DNA from 4 places in the Massilia sp. LXY-6 genome. Region 3 is predicted to be linked to each of the others. Evidence: predicted binding sites of a transcription regulator. Region 3 holds the regulator's gene; each other region holds the start of a gene.
The links. The regulator sigma-54, encoded in region 3, starts transcription at its own class of promoters, with help from an activator protein. The targets are predictions, from matches to a motif close to TGGCANGNAANCTGCTTT.
Positions count from the first base shown of each region.

Region 1: the regulator sigma-54 is predicted to act here: its motif matches at 3,600-3,617, upstream of ACI48D_RS23450 (PEP-CTERM sorting domain-containing protein).
Region 2: the regulator sigma-54 is predicted to act here: its motif matches at 1,111-1,128, upstream of ACI48D_RS05820 (ANTAR domain-containing response regulator).
Region 4: the regulator sigma-54 is predicted to act here: its motif matches at 4,436-4,453, upstream of ACI48D_RS00745 (PEP-CTERM sorting domain-containing protein).

Region 1 covers NZ_JBKFGF010000063.1:38,446-43,880, forward strand. Annotated here, with positions in the region: gene ACI48D_RS23430 (alpha/beta fold hydrolase) at 1-129, shown strand, start outside; gene ACI48D_RS23435 (methyltransferase domain-containing protein) at 272-2,029, shown strand; gene ACI48D_RS23440 (DUF2726 domain-containing protein) at 2,040-2,615, shown strand; gene ACI48D_RS23445 (hypothetical protein) at 2,642-2,803, opposite strand; gene ACI48D_RS23450 (PEP-CTERM sorting domain-containing protein) at 2,928-3,563, opposite strand; gene ACI48D_RS23455 (hypothetical protein) at 4,753-5,435, opposite strand, start outside.
Region 2 covers NZ_JBKFGF010000010.1:24,661-30,095, reverse strand. Annotated here, with positions in the region: gene ACI48D_RS05835 (prolyl oligopeptidase family serine peptidase) at 1-377, opposite strand, end outside; gene ACI48D_RS05830 (hypothetical protein) at 564-692, opposite strand; gene ACI48D_RS05825 (hypothetical protein) at 706-948, opposite strand; gene ACI48D_RS05820 (ANTAR domain-containing response regulator) at 1,139-1,771, shown strand; gene ACI48D_RS05815 (CmpA/NrtA family ABC transporter substrate-binding protein) at 1,768-2,880, shown strand; gene ACI48D_RS05810 (MFS transporter) at 3,150-4,445, shown strand; gene nirB (nitrite reductase large subunit NirB) at 4,458-5,435, shown strand, end outside.
Region 3 covers NZ_JBKFGF010000021.1:125,834-131,268, reverse strand. Annotated here, with positions in the region: gene ACI48D_RS10990 (3-hydroxyacyl-CoA dehydrogenase family protein) at 65-982, opposite strand; gene ACI48D_RS10985 (enoyl-CoA hydratase/isomerase family protein) at 1,075-2,160, opposite strand; gene hpf (ribosome hibernation-promoting factor, HPF/YfiA family) at 2,262-2,627, opposite strand; gene ACI48D_RS10975 (RNA polymerase factor sigma-54) at 2,713-4,200, opposite strand; gene lptB (LPS export ABC transporter ATP-binding protein) at 4,203-4,994, opposite strand; gene lptA (lipopolysaccharide transport periplasmic protein LptA) at 4,991-5,435, opposite strand, start outside.
Region 4 covers NZ_JBKFGF010000001.1:166,727-172,161, forward strand. Annotated here, with positions in the region: gene cphA (cyanophycin synthetase) at 1-1,027, opposite strand, end outside; gene ACI48D_RS00735 (ABC transporter ATP-binding protein) at 1,315-3,597, shown strand; gene ACI48D_RS00740 (DUF1854 domain-containing protein) at 3,601-4,080, shown strand; gene ACI48D_RS00745 (PEP-CTERM sorting domain-containing protein) at 4,494-5,051, shown strand; gene ACI48D_RS00750 (glycosyltransferase) at 5,097-5,435, shown strand, end outside.

The DNA.
Region 1 (5,435 bases), on a different contig from region 3:
AAAGAGACCGCCGCCTTGTCGACGCGCGGCCAGCAGCGCGTGGTGCCGGGTGCCAGCCATGTGATCCACGCCGATAAGCCGGAGGCCGTTGTTGACGCAGTGTTGGAAGTGTTGAATCAGGTGAAGTAGGAACTGCTCGCTATCTCTGCGGCATGGATAAAAAGCGCCATCACCCTCAGCTGCCCGGCACTTTCTTCCACAACAATAAGCTCATTCACCGACGTTTCCATATTACAATACAAAGTATCTAAAAAATAATGAACAAAAGTCGATGGCGACCATCCCTCACTACGAACGGCACGCGGCTCGACTGGTCGAACAGTATGAGTCGCTGTCCTTTCAAGAGGTGCACGGCGGACTCCTCGACCTTCTGCCACCACCCGGCGCAACAGTCCTCGACGTTGGCGCGGGCTCCGGCCGTGACGCGGCCTGGTTCGCAGCGAATGGGTACGACGTGCTTGCCGTCGAGCCGTCGGAGGCCATGCTTGCCCATGCGCGCAAGCTCCATCCATCAAGCCGGATTCACTGGATCTCCGACAGCCTGCCAGACCTCGCTAACGTTCGACGCCTTGGCCTGAGTGTTGATTTCATCCTCTTGTCCGCCGTCTGGATGCACATTCCGCCGGCAGCGCGCCAGCGCTCCTTGAGAAAGCTGGCAACGCTGCTGGCGCCGAAAGGACGCATAGCGATCAGCCTCCGGCTCGGCACACCCGACACCGAGCGCGCCATGTATGAGGTCTCACTGCCGGAACTGTCGAGCCTTGCCCAGCAGTTCGGGCTACGCGTTGTTCACACGACCGACAGCGACGACAAGCTTGGCCGGAGCGAGGTGTCGTGGACGAACGTCGTGCTGGGACTTCCCGATGACGGTCTTGGCGCCCTGCCCTTGCTGCGGCATCTGATCCTGGTCGACGAGAAGTCGTCGACTTACAAGATCGCGCTCCTCCGCGTACTGGCCCGGATCGCCGATACCGCGGCCGGCTTGGCCCGCTATGAGGCGGACTCCGTGGTCGTTCCACTGGGCCTGGTATCGCTCTTCTGGATGCGCATGTACAAGCCGCTGATCGACAACGCGCTGCCGCAAATGCCTGTGTCACGCTTCGGAACCGGTCCTGGTTTCGTCACAGACAGTTTCCTTGCTCTCAGACCTGTCACCGCCGTCGAGCTGCGAGTCGGTTCCATGTTCAGCGGACAAACCGCAAAGCACCTGCACCGAAGTCTTTCGGAGATCTCGCAAGTGATACGCAACATGCCCGCGACTTACCTGCGCTGGCCGTCCAGCGACAAGCCCATCTTCGAGCTCACGCGGCGCAGAATGATCTCCACGCCCACTCAACTGCAAATCGATGATGCCTTTTTGTGGAGCCTCGGCGAGTTCCGCATCCCGCTCGAGATCTGGCAGGCGCTGACCCATTACAACGTATGGATCGAGCCCGTGCTGGTGTCGGAGTGGGTCAGGCTGATCGAATCGTATAGCGCCGACGGGAGAGCAGACGTTCGCACACTTGCGTACTCACTGCTCGCCTGGGTGGATCCTGCGCGAGACACCAGTTTCGCCAGGGCGGCAGTCGAACGTATCCGCGCCGCCGGCAAGCCGGTGTACTGCGTCTGGTCGGGCGCTCGCCTGCGCGACGAGTACGACGTGGACCACTGCTTCCCCTTCGCAGCATGGCCCTGTGGAGACGCATGGAACCTGATGCCGGCAGGGCGACAGATCAACATCCAGAAGTCGAACCGCCTGGTCACCCAGACAGCGCTGGAGCGCGCCAGCGATACCATCAGCAGCTGGTGGAACGACGCATTCCTGAGCGAAAGCGAGGGCAGGCGTCGACAATTCTTCCTTGAAGCTTCGCAGACCTTGCCGATTCTAGTGACCAGTCCCGACCCGGCGGACGTCATCGACGCGATGAAGCTGCATCGCATCAGGTTGAGCAAGGATCAGGGCTTGCGGCCCTGGGAGCCTTCCAACGCCAGCAGCCGCAACCGGACAGAGGCCGGCAGCGCCCTGTCCCAGCCGATTATCAATTGAACTCACTGACATGAACATCTTTCTCCCCTTCTTCATCCTGGTCATACTGGCATGCTTCGTTGTAGCGCTGTCGAAGAATACGAAAGGCAAAGCCCGGACCGGGACATACAAGCGGCGCAAGTTAATGACCGATAACGAGGCGGAATTTTTCGGCAGGCTCGTCGTTGCGCTTCCCGAGTATTACATTTTTCCTCAGGTCGCCATGTCGGCCTTGCTCGATACAGCAAGCGGCGACAAGAAAATCGCGCATAGCGACAGACTGCGGATCGCCCAGCAGCGCGTCGATTACGTCGTTTGCACCAGGAGCTGCGAGCTTGTCGCCGTGGTCGAACTGGACGACAAAACGCATTCGCGCGCCAAGGATCAACTGCGCGATGCACGGCTCCAGCAGGCGGGAATCCGGACGCTCAGGTTTCAGTCACGCGAGAAGCCCAGGGCGGATGCGATCCGGGCGATGGTCCTCGAACCGACGATATCCGAGGCGAGCAATGGCCGGACTGAGCCGTCGCTTGCTTCTGTAAAAGCGTCCGCTAACGATCTCAACGCGATGAGCAGGGCTCGCGCAACGAAAGAAACCGCAAGCTGAGTCATGGCGTCTACGACACCGTTGCCTCATGCCCTTGCAGCAGCCCGCCGAAAACGGAACCTGTAGCCTTCTCCCTCCAACAGCACGAGCTCGCCGATCAGGTCCATGCGCGGATCGAACGATTTCTTGACCTTGCTGGCGTCCTTACCGGATTCGACATACTCGATCTCATGCGTGCTGGCGACCACCAGACGCACCCCGCTGCGCTGCCGATATGCGCGCTCCAGATTCCTGCGACACTCGGCGTTCCCCGGTCCCTGCCAGCGGTCGAGCCGAGCGAAGTATTCCGCTGTCCCGGCCGGACTGGCGGGGTCATCGTGGTGTGACCAAAGCCCTACGACGCGTGAATCGCCTAAAACCGATTAATCCCAAACCCATCAACGCGAGACTTCCAGGCTCTGGAACATGACCCACCTTTTGGATAGTGCCAGTCGGCAGCGGCGGACACCCATATTCTGAATTTGGACCACAGTTAGAAGGATTAAGTGCCCAGTCCCCGTCGGCAATCTGTTGGGTGGTAAACAGTCCGGAAGCATTGCTTACCAACACAACACTAAGGTCAGTGTAGCCTTCGCCCAAACCAATCCCACCAGCAGCGTACCCGGATGGCAATAAGTTCAAATGAACTCCAATTACGATTGGCCCGCTTTGTTGAAATTCATAATTAAACCCGAATGAAGCTCCGAACCCCCCATCCGACCACGATAACCATAACTCTTGCACATCAGTAGATGATGCACGAAGGTTGACGGGACTTGTTCCATAATATGTGAAGTCAACATGCCCTGCTTTAACGGCATCGTCTGAAATCACGAGAGTCAGCGACATCGCGGATGGGTTAGGAGATGCAGGGTCACCATGCCATTTGTAAATCGCATCCGCCTTGCTCTGAGTTACGACCGCCCCATAAAGCATTACAACACTCGCTACTGCCGCTAACATTTTCATAATATCCCCAGTGTGTTTAAGGAAGCGACTGCATAGTTAGCAACACTTGTGCCATTAAAATAAATTTCTATTTATCAATGACTTAGTGGATGTCTACTGCCGGAACTTACCAGAAGTGTAAGTTTTTCCGACACGAAACCTTGGGAGACTTGGGGATAGAAGCAATCGCTGAGCAAGTCAGCGCAAGGCCGAGGTGCCCGGATAGAGGTCTGATCAGAAACCACAATAACCGGGCGGGAGATGTTGGTTACATGTACGTCTATACATACGATATACACAAGCAAAAAAAGCCGTCGCAATGAAAGCGTTACCCCGGCGCATATCGGAAGAAAAAAAGCCACAGCATAGGCTGTAGCTCTACAGGACCAACTTGTAGCCTTTTTGTCGCCTCTGAACAGGACGCAAAAAACTACTTTAAATTCAAAGAGGGTTAGGCAACCCAATGGCGGAAGCGGTGTCAGCAGTAGTTTGTCTATGAAAATGGAGACATTTTTCTCAGGCTACCCACCAGGGTGCCCACTGGGCCATTTAGCTTCTCCCTGAGAACCGGTTGTCAGTACAGATGCAGCAAGGTTTTTACCAAAGCCTGCTTCGGCCCATTGCGGATGTTCACAATTTGTTAAAGTAATCGTTTAACGCTCAAATCGATTACGTCAAGAATCGTATAGGACAAAGACTGTCCAGTTGACAGCAAGTTATGGATAATAATTATTAAATCAGTCAACAACCTCTGTTCGCTTTAAACCGGGCCTTAGGTATTTTTCTACTAAATTTTACAAGCAACAAAGAGAGTGCGCCTACCCACCATCATAATAACAAGGATTTAGATTAACCTTACGGCGTAATTATTATGCACGGAATCAACCTCCGCTTATTGCAATAATCTGCATTTTCTCAGTCTAGCAGCCCTATTATGCTGAGCCGCACGGAAAAGCCAGGTCCGCCATTTATAGTAGGAAAAATCCCCTCCTAAGAGATATTTGCATGGCAGATTAGGGCCTAGTATCGCCTTTCGGTTAAGGCTAAATTTCACAACCTTGCGGCTGAAACATTGCTTCTAAGATTATGCACCTGATTATCTACCGATTCACGGATCATCTAAAGTTCACGCCCTGTTTAGGCAACATACCCGGCGGTCTCTATAAAATAAGCTTGTAGCAAATGTGAAATAGAAGCATCGGCCGGCACTTCACCAAAACTTTGAACGCTGCTTAACATAGTTACGGATCAATCGGTGAAGAACAGACTTTGGAGCTGAACTTTGAAGAGCATCTTCCAATTGTCGCAGATAATTACAGCCGCCCCACACCTCCCATACTTCATCGAATAAACTTATAAGCAAAGACTCGGTAGATGTTAGTGAAAAAAAGCCCTCTGGCGATATACGCTCGTCAACGCACTTCTTGGCCACTGCCTGCCTAAGACGGCGGGCGACGTCCTTTTTCTTGCTGGACGATACCCAAGGTAAAGCGCCCTCAAGAAGATTCCAAGATTCCTGAGGCACTGCACTGTGCAATGCCGCATTATGCAGCGGTTCGAACGTAAGTACGAGCAATTGCTCGACGCTTCTAGATCGCCAGCCTAACGCTCTACGGAACCCGTATACACAAAGGTCCGCCGGCAATCTTCCTTCACTTGCTCGTTGCGCCGTCAGTGCCAATAGCCAAGGGTCCGCACCGCGATCGTTAGGAATCGCGTCGGGAAGCATTACACCGGCAATTAGTTGCAAAATCTCTTGGGCTGGAGCCGACACTTGCGCCAGGAATTCCGCAACTCCCTCAGAATTATTGCAAGCGAAGCGTACCCATCGCTGCAACTGAGATATCTCATGCTTGCCGTTTTCGTTCAATAGCTCCTGCACACACGTCAAGG
Region 2 (5,435 bases), on a different contig from region 3:
TGCACCAGCTCGCCGTTCCTGAGGTCGCGCTCGAACAGGTCGCCGTTGCGCACGAAGGCGGCGCGGGTGCGTTCGGGGTTGTAGACCACCAGCGCGCCGTCCAGCCTGGCCAGTTCCGCGTCGTCGACCTTGCGTGCCTTGTTCAGGCCGGCCTGGGCGCCGGTCTGGTAGATGTCGCGCAGCGGCGAGCCCACGCGCTTCTGCTTGTACAGGACCTGCTTGCCGTCCCAGCTCCACCACGCGGTTTCCACGGGATTGCCGATCCAGTCGGGATGGGCCATGGCCTGGTCGAGGGTCACGGGCGTCGAGGCGGCAACGGGCAGGGCCAGCAGGGCAGCCAGGGCGGCGATAGCGGAAGTGGAAGCAGAAGGGCGCATCGTTGGTCTGAGAGAAATTGCAAAAAAGCATTCTAGCTCAGCCGATAAACATGCTGGGTGGATTCGCCAGGCGGCGTCGCGCGCCTGCGTACGTACGGAGCCCGTAAACGACAACGCCCGGCCAATGCCGGGCGCGTGGAGAAGAGCAAGGACTAATGAAGGCTTGGCCGAGATTCTTCAGTTTCTTCAGTTCGGATGATCGCCGATCCACAGCTCGATCGGGGTAGTCACGGACGGGTTAAGGATGAAGAACGCGATACGGGTGACGATGGCCAGGGCCGAGATGGCGACGGTGACGTATTCGACTGGGGTCATGATGGTGTCCATGTTACTTGGAAGCGAAATTGCGCAGTTCGGCCGCCAGGGCCGGGCTATGGGATTCGGCGGCGGCGGCCAGCGACAGCAGCTGGGCGCGGCCGGTCTGGACGCGCTTGGTCTCGCCCTGGTGCGCGATCCAGCCGCCATGTGCTGCGTAGAGGCCGATCGCGAAGTCGCGGATCTTGCCGAAGCTGTCTGCAAATTGGTGGCGCAGACCCTTGTCCTGCGCCTGGGTGATCGTTGCGGTGCTCATGAAGTTCTCCGATAAATCTCTGTTGTTGCGGTGCAGTATAAGGAGACTTAAGACATAAGGGAACTTTTACTTGGTGATGTTTTCCATTAGTTTCGTGAATATTTGTTGACGCTTAACTGCGACTCGTCCTTACTTCGGTTATGCGTATCGGAAATATCTATCTGGCCCGGAACTTGCATATTTCCAAAGCATGAAATCGCCATCTCCCGTCCAGCGCACCCTGCGTATCGTCGTGGTCAACACTGCGTCGTGCGCCGGCGAACAGGCCGCCGCGGCCCAGGCGCGGCGCAACACGGCGCTGCGGATCGGACTGCTGGAATCGGGCTACGACATCGTCGCCTCGCTGCCGGCCGATATCTTCCTGCCCGAGCGAATCGCCCAGATCCAACCGGACATGATCATCATCGACAGCGAATCCGACGCCCGCGACGTGCTCGAGCACATCGTGATCGCCACCCGCGACGAGCCGCGCCCGATCGTGCTGTTCACCGACGACCAGGACCCGTCCAGCATGGATGCGGCGCTCGGCGCCGGCGTCTCGGCCTATATCGTGGCCGGGCTGCAGGCCGAGCGCGTCAAGCCGGTGCTGGACGTGGCGATGGCCCGTTTCAAGCGCGAGCGCAGGCTGCTGGACGAACTCTCGGACACGCGCCGCCAGCTGGCCGACCGCAAGCTGGTCGACCGCGCCAAGGGCGTGCTGATGGCCCGGAGCGGCCTGACGGAAGAGCAGGCTTACCAGAAGCTGCGCAGCATGGCGATGAACAAGAACATGAAGCTGGGCGAAGTGGCGCAGCGGATTCTCGATGTGGAAGATCTTTTATGAGCGAAAAATCCGTCATCCGGGCCGGCTTCATGCCGCTGACCGATTGCGCGCCGCTGGTGATGGCCTGCGTGCTCGGGCTGGACGACAAATACGGCATCAAGCTCGAACTCAGCCGCGAGCATTCCTGGTCCGGCATGCGCGACCGCCTGATCAACGGCAGCCTTGACGCGGCGCATGTGCTGTACGGCCTCGTGTATGGCGTCGAGCTGGGCATCGGTTCGCGCGCCGTGCCGATGGCGGTGCTGATGAACTTGTCGCGCAACGGCCAGGCCATCACCCTGTCGCGCGCGCTGGCGGAGCAGGGTGTGCTGGACGGGCCGTCGCTGGCGGCGCACATCCGAAAAAGCCGGCGCAGGTTCACGTTTGCCCACACCTTCCCCACCGGGAACCACGCGATGTTCCTGTATTACTGGCTGGCGGCAAGCGGCATCGATCCGCTGCGCGACATCCAGGCGGCGACCGTCCCGCCGGGCCAGATGGCGGCCAGCCTGGCGGCCGGGCACATCGACGGCTTTTGCGCCGGCGAGCCCTGGAGCGCGCGGGCGGTGCTGGACGGCGCCGGCTTCACGGTCGCCACCAGCCAGGACGTCTGGCCCGATCATCCCGGCAAGGCGCTGGGCGCCACCGCCGCCTTCGCCGACGCCCATCCGCATGCCTGCCGCGCGCTGGTGGCGGCGCTGCTGGAAGCGGCGCGCTGGATCGACGCCTCGCCCATCCACCGCGATGCCGCGGCCGAGGTCCTGGCCAGCCCGGCCTACGTGAATGCCGGCCGCGACCTGATCGCCGCGCGCCTGCATGGCCATTACGAGGACGGCCTGGGACGGCGCTGGCGCGACCCCGACCCGCTGCACTTCCACGCAGGCGGCGAGGCGAACTTTCCCTGGCTGTCCGACGGCATGTGGTTCATGACCCAGCACCGCCGCTGGGGCCTGCTGCGCGAGGACCCGGACTACCTGGCCGTCGCCGCGCGGGTCAACCGGGCCGGCCTGTACCGCGAAGCCGCCGCGCTGGCGGACGTGGCGGCGCCCGCCGGCCTGCTGCGCTCGTCCGTGCTGATGGACGGCAGGCTTTGGAACGGCAGCGCTCCCCTCGCTTATATCTCTCCATGATCGGTGCATACCCGTGCCTCATTATCGGGCATGGTGCACCGCAATGAAGCGCAGTCCCTGAGCGCTTCCCGGCGCGCCAGGGGGAAGGGCTGCTGGCACGGCTCTTGCAAACACTCCCTGCAAGGATCAACGGCGATCCCATGAACACCAGCCGGTCCAATGGCGGACCGGCACACAGGACAACGGCGTCCGCTGCACCCGAACCATCCCATGCGTTCGGCCAGGCAGCGGGCGCCGTTTCGTTTTAGATGAGCCTTCGGGGAGCGATCATGGCCGGCAAAGCAACTAACATCAAACTGTTCTCCTTCAACACGCCGCAGATGCGTGCCTTCCACCTGAGCTGGGTGGCCTTCTTCGTCTGCTTCTTCGCCTGGTTCGCCTGCGCGCCGCTGATGCCGGTCATCAAAGGCGAATTCCACCTGTCGATCGCGCAGATCGCGGACATCAACATCGCGGCGGTCGCCATCACCATCCTCGTGCGCCTGCTGGTCGGCCCGCTGTGCGACCGCTTCGGCCCGCGCAAGACCTACACCGGCCTGCTCGCCATCGGCGCCATTCCCGTGCTGGGCGTGGCCATGGCCCAGAGCTACGAGAGCTTCCTGCTGTTCCGTCTCGGGATCGGCGCGGTCGGCGCCAGCTTCGTGATCACCCAGTACCACACCTCGGTGATGTTCGGCCCGCGCGTGGTCGGCACCGCCAACGCGGCCTCGGCCGGCTGGGGCAACAGCGGCGGCGGCATGGCGCAGGCCACCATGCCCCTGCTGATGGGTGCCGTGATCATGGCGGGCGTCAGCGAGGTCATGGGCTGGCGCGTGGCCCTGCTGGTGCCGGGCGTGGCGATGCTCATCATGGCCGTGGTCTACTGGAAGTTCACCCAGGACTGCCCGGAAGGGAATTACGCCGAGCTGCGCGCGGCCGGCATTCCCTTCGAAGCCGGCGGCAAGGGTGGCTGGGCCAGCTTCACGGAAGCCTGCCGCAACTACCGGGCCTGGTTATTGTTTGTCACCTACGGCGCCTGCTTCGGTATCGAACTCTTCATCCACAACGTCGCCGCCGTCTATTACGTCGACCATTTCAAGCTGTCGCTGAAGGAAGCGGGGATGGCGGCCGGCAGCTTCGGCCTGCTGGCCCTGTTCGCCCGCGCCCTGGGCGGCTGGCTGTCCGACAAGGCGGCCGCGCGCGGCGACCTGAACAGCCGCGTCAGCCTGCTGTTCATCCTGATGGTGGGCGAGGGCCTGGGCCTGCTGTGGTTCTCGCAGACCGCCGGCGTGGCATCGGCGATCGTCGCGATGCTGTCCTTCGGCCTGTGCACCCACATGGCCTGCGGCGCCACCTATGCGCTGGTGCCCTTCGTGAACCGCAAGGCGCTGGGCGGCGTGGCCGGCATCGTCGGCGCCGGCGGCAACGTCGGCGCGGTGCTGGCCGGCTTCCTCATGAAAGGTACCGGCGACGTGCGCCAGACCCTCTTGATCCTCGGCGGCGCGGTGCTGGTGTCAAGCCTGTGCGCGATCGGCGTGCGCTTCGGCGTCACCGCCACCGAAACCCCGGCCCCCGCCGCAGCTTAAGGAATACGGATTATGAAACTGATCGTCATCGGCCACGGCATGGTGGGCCACAAATTTCTCGAAACCCTGTTTGCCGACGCCAGCGCCGGCCACGGCTTCGATGTGACGGTGCTGTGCGAAGAGCCGCGCCCGGCCTACGACCGGGTGCACTTGTCGGAGTTTTTTGCCGGCCGCAGCGCCGACGAGCTGTCGCTGGTGGCGCCGGGCTTCTTCGAGCGCGATGGTCTCGATCTGCGCCTGAATGCGAAAGCCGTGGCAATCGACCGCGCCGCGAAGACCGTCACCCTGGCGGACGGCGAAGTGCTGGGCTACGACAAGCTGGTGTTCGCCACCGGTTCGTCTCCCTTCGTGCCGCAGGTAGAGGGCCGCGAGCGTGACGGCTGCTTCGTCTACCGCACCATCGAAGACCTGGAAGCGATGCTGGCTTGCGGTTCGAATGCGCGTTCGGGCGTGGTCATCGGCGGCGGCCTGCTGGGCCTGGAGTGCGCCAAGGCGCTGCGCGACATGCGGCTCGACACCCACGTGGTCGAATTCGCGCCGCGCCTGATGGCAGTGCAGGTCGACGAGCTGGGCGGACGCATGCTGCGCTCGCGCATCGAGGAACTGGGCGTGACCGTGCACACGCAGAAGAACACCCTGCGCATCGTCGATGGCGACACGGCCGCGCACCGCATGGAGTTTGCCGACGGCAGCGTCCTCGAGACCGATATGATCGTGTTCTCGGCCGGCATCCGCCCGCGCGACGAGCTGGCGCGCGCCTGCGGCTTGTCCCTCGGCGCGCGCGGCGGCATCGCCATCGACGACGCCTGCCTCACCTCGGACCCGGACGTGTATGCGATCGGCGAGTGCGCGGCCTGGAACGGCCAGACCTTCGGCCTGGTCGCGCCCGGCTACGACATGGCGCGCACCGTGGCGCGCGCGCTGCTGGGCCAGGAAGGCACCTTCGCGGGCGCCGACATGAGCACCAAGCTGAAACTGATGGGCGTGGAC
Region 3 (5,435 bases):
CCCACAGCCCGAAGCTTCGGGCAGGGGACATTCCTTGCTTCATGCCGCGCAGGCGGCAACGAATTCATTTGCCGGCGAGCTGGCGCAGGCGGCGCGCCTTCAGGTCTTCGAGCCTGGCGTCGTCCCAGCTGTAGAAACCCTGGCCGGTGCTGGCGCCCAGCTCGCCCTTCTCCACGTGGGCGCGCATCAGCTCGAGCACGTCCTCGTCCTTGGCGAGTTCCGGCATCAGGTTGGCGCCGATGCCCATCAGGGTCTGCAGGCCGCCCAGGTCGGCGCTCTCGAAGGGGCCCATGATGCTGTAGCGCCGCCCCAGGCAGGCTTTCATGACGGCGTCCACGGTCTCGGGCGTGGCCGCACCCGAACGCACGATGTGCAGCGCCTCGCGCAGTACCGCGAATTGCAGGCGGTTGCCGATGAAGCCGGGAATGGCGGCCTTCAGCACGACCGGCTCGGCTTTGGCACCGGCCAGCAGCGCGACGCAGCGCTCGACCACCTCGGGTGCGGTCGCGCTGCCCGGCACCACCTCCACCAGCGGGATCAGGTGCGGCGGGTTCCAGTAATGCGCGACCAGGAAGCGCCCGGGCGCCGCCATGTGTTCGGACAGCGCGTCCGGCGGAAAGCCGCTGGTATTGCTGGCGATGATGGCGTGCGGGGCCATGATGGCTTCCAGCTGCGCATACAGCGCGTGCTTGGCCGTGAGGACTTCGGGAATCGCCTCGATCGCCATGGCCGCGCCGGCCAGTTCGCCCGCATCCTTCGTCACGCGCAGGCGCGCGAGCGCGGCATCGCGTGCCTGCGCGTCGATGAGGCCGGCGTCGATCAACTGGGACAGGATGTCGGCCGCCACGGCCGGGATGCCGGCAGCACGGCCGGGGTCGGCTTCCACCACCAGCGTGGCATGGCCGGCCAGGGCGAACTTCGTCGCGATGCCTACCCCCATCAGGCCGCCGCCTACGACACCGATCAAGTGATCATTTGTCATTTCGCCTCCTTTATTTCTTTATGCAAATTACATCACCCGCAAAGATAGCAGGGATGATGCATTGCGTCATCGGAAAGCGGGGACTACCGTATTTATACTAGGTGTCGCAGCGGATGCGCGTACGCCGGCCACACCGGCTCGAAGAAGCGCGCCACCATCTCCGGCGTGACGGCATCGAGCGTGGGCGGATTCCATGTCGGCGCATTGTCCTTGTCGATCACCAGGGCGCGCACGCCTTCCAGCACTTCGCCGTGCTCGAAGTTGCGGCGCACCAGCGAGCGCTCCATGCGCAGGCAGCCGGCCACGTCCATCGTGGCGCCGCGCACCAGCATCTCGCGCGTCACGCACATCATCAATGGCGAGCGTTGGCGCATCGCCGCCAGGGCTTTCTGCGCGAAGGGATGGTCGTCGCCCTCCAGCGACGACATCACCGCCTGCACGGACGCCGCGCCGAAGTGCCGGTCGACCAGCGCGCGCTGGGCCTGCAGTTCGCTGGCCCCCGCCTGCGGGGCGAACGGTGCCGCGAAGGCGCGGATCGCGGCCGCCAATTGCGCGCCCGGCGTCTTCGCGATCAGCGCGTGCAGGGCGTCCAGTTCGGTGCTTGGTACGAACACGTCGGCCAGGCCGACATGGAGCGCATCGGCGGCACCGATGGTCAAGCCCGTCAGGCCCAAGTACACGCCGAGCGCGCCCGGCGCGTGCGACAGGAAGTGGCTGCCGCCGACGTCCGGGAACAGGCCGATGTTCACCTCGGGCATCGCCATCTTCGTGCGCTCGGTCGCGATGCGCAGGCCGGTTTCCGGGCCGCCCTGGGCGATGCCCATGCCGCCGCCCATCACCACGCCATCCATCAGCGCGATATAGGGCTTCGGATAAAAATGGATCAGGTGGTTCAGCGCGTATTCTTCGGTAAAGAAGTCTTCCAGCAAGGCACTGCCGCCCATGGGCGTGGCATGGCCGGCCTGGTGGAAAAAGCGGATGTCGCCGCCCGCGCACAGGGCTTTCTCGCTGCTGCTCGTGATGACGACGGCGTCGACGTTCGCGTCGTCGCGCCAGGCCAGCAAGGTTTCCGTGAGTGCGCGCACCATCTCCAGCGACAGCGAGTTCAGGGCCTTGGGACGGTCCAGGGTAATCACGCCGGTGCCGTTCGCCACCCGGGTCTGCACGTATTCGCTCATGTCTCTTTTTATTGATTGAAAAGGAAAACGGCATTCTAGCGCCCAACAACGAAAAGGGCGCCAATGCGCCCTTCCTTACCTGTGCTGCGCCAGCGGAATCGTCACGCTGCAGCGGCAGCTTCTTCCTCTCCCCCTTCATTGGCCATGCGTTTCAGCGGCGTACTACTGTGATCCTGGAGCATCTGCTTGTACTTCTGGACTTGCCTGTCGAGTCGGTCCATCAGCATGTCGATTGCCGCGTACAGGTCGTGTGCGGCACTCGCAACGTGAACGATTTTCCCGGCAACGCGCAAGTTGATCTCGGCCTTCTGGCGTTTTTCTTTCTCGGTGAGATTGTCTATGCAGAGGATGACGTGGGAGTCGATCACTTGATCGAAATGGCGGGTGATGCGTTCGAGCTTGTTCTGTACGTATTCTCGGATTGCTGGGGTTACATCGAGATGATGTCCGCTGATAGTGAGATTCATACACACTCCTTTGAAGATGCGCTGCCTGGCATGCGCAGGTCGCGCGCCGGACGGCGTTATTGCAAGAGCTTGCTGCTAAAAATAGCTACAGGGATTTGCGGAGGCTGACGGGAGGGATCTTCAGCGCCTCACGGTACTTCGCAACCGTGCGGCGTGCGATAACCATTCCCTGTTCCCCTAGCATCTCCGCGATCTTGCTATCGGATAAAGGGTTTTTAGGGTCTTCTGCTCCTGTGAGTTGTACGATGAGGGCCCGGATCGCGGTCGAGGATGCTTCACCTCCTGCCTCGGTCGCGACGTGACTCCCGAAAAAGTACTTCAACTCAAACATGCCGTGCGGCGTCAGCATGTATTTTTGAGTTGTCACCCGAGAAATCGTGCTCTCGTGTAGACCTAGTGTATCAGCTATCTCACGTAAAACAAGGGGCCGCATGGCAACCGCGCCATGGGAGAAAAAGTTCCGTTGGCGCTCGACAATGGCTTGCGCCACCCGCAGGATGGTGTCGAAACGCTGGCGCATGTTCTTGATGAGCCACTTCGCTTCCTGCAGCTGCGCCGCCAGCTGCGACTCCGATTTCCCCTGCTTCATCAAGGCGGCGTACAGGCTGTTCACGCGCAGGCGCGGCATCACGTCGGGATTCAGCTGCACGCTCCAGCCATCCTTCGCGCGGCGCACGATCACGTCCGGCACCACGAAGTCGGAGACATCGGACGCGAAGGCCGCGCCCGGATGCGGATTGCACCGGCGGATCACGACCTGGGCTTCGCGCAGGTCCTCGTCGTCGCAGTCGAGGGCCTTCTTCAGCTTGTTGAATTCGCGCTGCGCGAACCAGGTCAGGTAGCGTTCGACGATGGTCAGCGCCATGCGCCGCGTCACCATCGGCACGCCGGGCATGCGGCGGATCTGCAGTGCCAGGCACTCGGCGGCGCTGCGCGCACCCACGCCGGGCGGGTCCATGCTCTGCACCAGCGACAGGGCGGTGCGCACTTCGTCGAACTCGATTTCCAGTTCGGCCGGCAGGCGCGCGTGCAGTTCGTCCAGCGATTCCTCGAGGTAGCCGTTGTCGTCGAGGGTGTCGACAACGATCTCGACCAGCGCGCAGTCGCGCGGCGAGATGCAGGTCAGGCGCACCTGCTCCATCAGGTGTTCGCGCAGCGAGACGGGGCTGGCTTCCAGCTGCGGGCGGCCGTCCTCTTCCTCGCCGCCGCTGCCGGAGCGGCCCGGCTCACCCCAGTCCATCTCGCGCTCGGCGCCGCCGGAGTCGCCGTTGTCGCCGTCGCTGCCTTCGGCTTCGCCGCCGCCGCCGCCGCCCTCCTCTCCCTGGCTGGACGAGGGCGGCGAGTCAGGCGTGGTGGAGGTCGACGAACCGTTGTTGATCGCGCCGTCCGCCAGCAGGCGCACGGAACGGTCGAGCGGATCGTCGAGGCGCTCGAGCAGCGGGTTGTCGCCCAGGACCTGTTCGATCTCCTGGTGCAGCTCGAGAGTGGACAGCTGCAGCAGGCGGATCGACTGCTGGAGTTGCGGTGTCAGCGCAAGGTGCTGTGATGTCTTGAGTTGCAGCGTCTGTTTCATGACTACATCCGGAAGTGTTCACCCAGGTAGACGCGGCGGACCGATTCGTTGGCGATGATATCGTCGGGCCGGCCCGATGCGAGCACCGCGCCCTGGTTGATGATGTAGGCGCGGTCGCAGATGCCGAGCGTCTCGCGCACGTTGTGGTCGGTGATCAGGACGCCGATGCCGCGCTCCTTCAGGAAGCGCACGATGCGCTGGATCTCGATCACCGCGATCGGGTCGACACCGGCGAACGGCTCGTCCAGCAGCACGAAGCGCGGATCGGTCGCCAGCGCGCGCGCGATCTCCACGCGGCGCCGTTCGCCGCCCGACAGCGACAGCGCCGGGTTCTCGCGCAGCTTCTCGATCTGCAGCTCGGCCAGCAGTTCGTCGAGGCGCTCGTCGATGCGGGCGCGGCTCAACGGCTTGCCGTTCTCGCGCTGCAGTTCGAGCACGGCGCGGATGTTCTCTTCCACCGTCAGCTTGCGGAACACCGAAGCTTCCTGCGGCAGGTAGGACAGGCCCAGCATGGCGCGCCGGTGGATCGGCAGGCTGGTGATGTCGGTGCCGTTGATGACGATGGCACCGGCATCGGCCGGCACCAGGCCCACGATCATGTAGAACGAGGTGGTCTTGCCGGCGCCGTTCGGGCCGAGCAGGCCGACCACTTCGCCGCAGGCGACCTGCAGCGAGACGTCGCGCACCACCAGGCGCTTGCCGTAGCTTTTCTGCAGTCCCTTGACGACCAGGGTGCTGCCGCCTGCGATGGCGCCGTCTGCGATGGCGCCGGCTTCTGCATGGACATCCGTCATTGCTTGGCTGCTCCCGCGGGTTGTGCCGCAGCCGGCACGGCACGGCGCGGCGCGATGATGATGGTGCTGCGGCCGCCGCCTGCCTTGCTCGCGCCGCTGGCGTCGTTGTGCACGTTCGCCTGCTCGGTACGGTTGTCGTAGGAGATGAACGGGCCGTTCACCTCGCTCGTCATGCGCTTGCCTTCGAGCTGCTTGACGACCGCGTTCGAGAACAGCTTGACCACCTCGGTGCGCTCGTCGTATTCGATGCGCTGGGCCTGGCCCTCGGTCCACAGGTCGGGGCCGCCGTCGCGCTTCTGGCGGAAGCTCGCGGTCTTGCCCGGCGCGGCCGTCAGCGTCAGCAGCATGTAGCCTTCGGGGGTTTCCTTCATCACGGCCTTGTCCGACTTAATCAGCAGCGTGCCGCGCGTCAGCACGACATTGCCGGTCAGGATACGGGTC
Region 4 (5,435 bases), on a different contig from region 3:
GGCTGTCGCACAGCTCGACCACGTTCGACTTGCCGTCGCCCGTCACGAACAACGATTCGCCCTTGGCGGCGGCGACCACCTTCGAGCCGACCACCAGCAGGCGGTGCTCGTTGCCCGGCACGTAGCGCTCGACCAGCACGGCGCTCGAGTCGCCCGCCTCACAGGCGATCGCATAGGCGGCTTTCACGTCCGCTTCGTTCATCAGGTTCAGCGTCACGCCGCGGCCATGGTTGCCGTCGACCGGCTTGACCACCACCGGCAGGCCGATGTCCTCGGCTTCTTCCCACGCCGCCTCGGCACTGCGCACGACCGCGCCTTCCGGCACCGGCACGCCGCACGAGGCGAGCAGGGTCTTGGTGAGGTCCTTGTCGCTGGCGATGCTTTCGCCGATCGCGCTGGTGCGGTCGGTCTCGGCGGTCCAGATGCGACGCTGCGCGGCGCCGTGGCCGAGCTGCACCAGGTTGCCTTCGGTCAGGCGGATCGAGGGGATGCGGCGCTCGGTGGCGGCATCGACGATGTGGGCGGTGGACGGGCCGAGGCAGTAGCGGTCGACCAGTTCGGTCAGCGCGGCTACCGTGGCCTTGAGGTCGAATGGGGTGTCGTTGATGGCGGCCATCAGGAGGGCATGGCCGGCCTGCAGGGCGGCGCGGCCGACGACTTCGTCGCGGGTGCGGAACGCCATTTTGTAGATGCCGCGGTCGGCGGTGGAGCGGGTCTTGCCGAAGCCGGTCTTCATGCCGGCCATGTTCTGCAGTTCGAGAACGACGTGTTCGAGGATGTGGCCGGCCCAGGTACCGTCGCGCAGCCGTTCCAGGAAGCCACCGCGTTCGCCGACGCCACAGCGGTGTTCGATCAGTCCCGGAAGCCAGGCGGTCAAGCGCTCGTTGAAGCCGGGAAGGGTGTTCGAAGGACATTCTTCGAGTTCGCCGATGTCGAGCCAGGCCTCGATGACAGGGCGGTAGGTCCAGATGTTCGGGCCACGCAGGTGGGTTACACGAAGAATCTTGATGTCTTTCTTGTTTATCATGAAAAATTTCTTGCCCCGCGGTGACCTCTCTCTCGCCGCGCGGCGTTGCCTTATATTCGCGCCCCGCATCGAAGTCTACCCCACCGGGGAGCCCCTCTTGCTGCAGTGCACATGTTGTATACTTGCCGAAACGAAGCTTACCGTGCTGAACCGAATTCTGCCAGTCTTGCCCCCGCCGATAGAATACCGTACGCCTGTCAACCGGCGTGCCCTGCTCAGCGTTCCATCCTGGTGACCTGCCAGTCGCAACGCAAGCGCGCGACGCATATCCCCATTTCCAAGAGCACATGACGAATCAACAACTAGTTCCTTCCGCCGCGCTGGCGACCGCCAGTTTCCTGCCTGAGCAATGGCAGGCGGACGTCCAAAAAAAGCTTGCGCCAGGGGAAAACGTTTTAAGCGCCCTTGAGGTTGACCTCGATGCGAAATTACGCTTCACCAAAGGGGTACTGATTGTCACCAATATTCGCCTACTGACTCGCAGCCCCGGCGATACCCACTGGCGCGACTGGCCCTACCGCGCCGGCCTGGCGATGCGCCACTACGACCACGCCGGCGTCGGCCACGTCGAACTGGTCGATGCCAAGGGCCTGCTGGCGGCCTGGCGTTTTACCCTGGGCCAGAACCTGCAGGCGATCCGCCTGGTCGACCAGTTCCATGACCAGGTCGAGAGCCACCTGACCGGCATCGCCGTCCAGCCGCCCGAGCAGCACACCTGCCCGAGCTGCAAGGCGCCGCTCGAAGCGGACCAGGAAGAGTGCCCGATCTGCACCAAGGTACTGCACACGCCGCCGTCGACCTGGACCCTGTTCCGGCTGTGGCGCTTCGCCATGCCATACAAAGGGCAGCTGGCCCTCGGATTCTTGCTGATGTTGGCCAGTACCGGCGCACACATGATTCCGCCCTACCTGACGATGCCGCTGATGGACAAGGTCCTGATCCCGTACCAGAACGGGCAAAAGATCGACACCTCGCTCGTCTATATGTACATGGGCGGGTTGTTCGCCTCCGCGATCCTGGCCTGGGCGCTGGGCTGGGGCCGGACCTATATCCTGGCCCTGGTGTCGGAACGCATGGGCGCCGACATGCGCTCGGAAACCTACGAGCACCTGCTGCGCCTGTCGCTGGAATTCTTCGGCGGCAAGCGCACCGGCGACCTGATGAGCCGCATCGGCAGCGGCTCGGACCGCATCTGCGTGTTCCTGTCGCTGCACCTGCTGGACTTCCTGTCCGACGTCCTGATGATCATCATGACCGGCGCGATCCTGTTCAGCATCAACGCCAAGCTGGCCCTGATCACCCTGGTGCCGCTGCCCTTCATCGCCTGGATGATCCACGTCGTGCGCGACAAGCTGCGCACCGGTTTCGAGAAGATCGACCGGGTCTGGGGCGAGGTCACCAACGTGCTGGCCGATACCATCCCCGGCATCCGCGTGGTGAAGGCCTTCGCCCAGGAAAAGCGCGAAGCCTCCCGCTTCCGCGAAGCGAACAAGCACAACCTGGCCGTCAACGACAAGCTGAACAAGGTGTGGTCGCTGTTCTCGCCGACGGTGTCCTTCCTGACCGAACTCGGCCTGCTGATCATCTGGTGCTTCGGCATCTGGCAGGTCGCGAACCAGGAAATCACGGTCGGCGTGCTGTCCGCCTTTATCGCCTACAGCGGCCGCTTCTACGTGCGCCTGGATTCGATGAGCCGCATCGTCTCGGTGACGCAGAAATCGGCCTCGGCCGCCAAGCGCATCTTCGACATCCTCGACCACGTGTCGAGCGTGCCCGATCCGGTCAATCCGGCCAGGCTGGACAAGGTCGAGGGCAACATCGAACTGCGCGAAGTCGGCTTCCGCTACGGCAACCGCGCCGTCAACCGCGGCATCTCGCTAAACATCAAGGCCGGCGAGATGGTCGGCCTGGTCGGCCATTCCGGTTCGGGTAAATCGACCCTGGTGAACCTGATCTGCCGCTTCTACGACGTGGCCGAGGGCGCGATCCTGCTCGACGGCAAGGACATCCGCAGTTTCGCCGTCGCCGACTACCGCCGCCACATCGGCCTGGTGCTGCAGGAACCTTTCCTGTTCTTCGGCACGATCGCCGAGAATATCGCCTACGGCAAGCCGGATGCGACCCGCGAACAGATCATCGCCGCCGCCCGCGCCGCCCATGCCCACGAATTCATCCTGCGCCTGCCGCAGGGCTACGACTCGATGGTGGGCGAACGCGGCCAGGGCCTGTCCGGCGGCGAGCGCCAGCGCATCTCGATCGCGCGGGCACTCCTGATCGACCCGCCGATCCTGATCCTGGACGAAGCGACCTCGTCGGTGGACTCGGAAACCGAAAAGGAAATCCAGAAGGCGCTCGACAACCTGGTGCAGGGCCGCACCACGATCGCGATCGCGCACCGGCTCTCCACGCTGCACCGCGCCGACCGCCTGGTCGTGCTGGACCGCGGCGCCGTAGTGGAAGAGGGCAGCCACGACGAACTGATGGCGCGCGAAGGCGCGTATTTCCGCCTGTACGAAGCGCAGGCGCGCAACGTCGACCAGGATCCGGACGACTCCAGCCAGGAAGATTAATCGATGACGACCGCACTTCAATTACCGTTTCAACTGCGCCGCGACGCCTTCGGCAAGCTGGTGCTGACCTCTGACTCAGGCGAGGAATTCGTCGGCGTGGCGCCGGTGCGCTCCTTTCCGGTGCAGGCGCCGACCCGCGGCATCTCCCTCATGCGCGAGGGCGGCAAGGAAGTCGCCTGGATCGACGACCTGGAACAGGTGGCGCCGGAAATCCGCGCCCTGGTGACGGAGGAACTGGACGGGCGCGAATTCATGCCCGAGATCCTGTCGATCAAGGGCGTTTCCAGCTTTGCCACGCCCAGCACCTGGACCGTGAAAACCGACCGCGGCGACACCGAGTTCGTGCTCAAGGGCGAGGAAGACATCCGCCGCCTGGGGGCCTACTCCCTGCTGATCGCCGACAGCCACGGAATCCACTTCCTGATCCGCGACATGTTCGCGATCGACAAGGGCAGCCGGAAGATCCTCGACCGCTTCCTGTAACTGATCGATTCACCCGGCGCCAGGCTGGCTTCGTGCTGGTCGGTGCTGGATTTTTTTCGTCAGCGTCATCCTGCCTCATTACCCGAACAGTTCTATTTTGAAATAAATATTTCTCCTGGTGTCGGAAATATTTACACGAGAATCGTCGGTTTGCACGCTTTCATCGGGGCTCGGCTCGAAAATGCTATCAATTTTCGGTTTGGATTATTAATTCATATTGAAAATACTAATAATATATTTCCAGAAAGAAATTTTTACGCTCAGTTTGCAGTATTTAACGTTCTACTGTCGGTAAACTTTACAGGGCAACGGACATGGCCTGGTGTTCTAACATTTTCCCCTATGAAAACATTGTTGGCACGAACATTGCTTATACACTGAGGCAAATCAACATAACTAAGGGAAACATGTCCATGAAACAATTTACCAAAATCGCAACCGCAATCGCCGCTTTCGCACTGTCGGGTATGGCCAACGCTGGCCTGATCTCGGTCACCTACACCGGCCAAGGTGCTTCGAGCGTTATCGACTCCACGCATCCCTACACCGTCAACTTCGACCTCACCCAAGGCACCAACCCCTACCGTCCGTTGATCGACACCGTCGGCTCCGCAGATGTGAAGTTCTCCTTTAAAGACACTGGAGCGGCAAGCAACGAGTCCTTTGCGATCAACATCGGAAGCGTTCTGATTGGTAGCAGCAACGGCGTTATCGATATCCCAAGAAATGGCACTAATTACGGACCGTTCTCGATCACGGGTGTATCGCTGAGCGACCTGAGCACCAGCGGCAAGTTATCGCTGGTGATTTCGGCACCTGTCGGCGACTTCAATTTCGTCAGCTCGACCCTGGACGCCAATGTCACGGTCGGTACTGTGCCGACCAAAGTGCCGGAACCGCTGTCGGTCGCGCTGCTGGGCATCGGTTTCGCAGGTCTTGCTGTCAGCCGTCGCAAGGCTCGCAAGGCCTGAAGACCTCGCTCGCCGCCGTTCGCATGCATTGCTAGCGAATAGTCGATGATCCCGAAAACACCCTGCACGGTCCACGCCGTGCAGGGTGTTTTCGCTTACAGTGGCGCCATGTCCGCAACCCAGCCCAGCCGCAAGGCGCACTTCGTGGTCGTCACCATCGGCTCGGCCGGCGACCTGTTCCCCTTCATGGCGATGGCGCTGGCCCTGCGCGCAGGCGGCCACCGCGTCAGCTTCCTGGCGCCGGAGCAGCATGCGCCGTATGTCGCCGGCACCGGCTTGCCCTTCGTCGGCCTGCCGGTCGACGCCGGCGTACTGGCCGATCCCGATCTCTGGCATGCGACGCGCGGCTTCGGCGTGGTCTGGCGCGCGACGCGGCCGGCGATG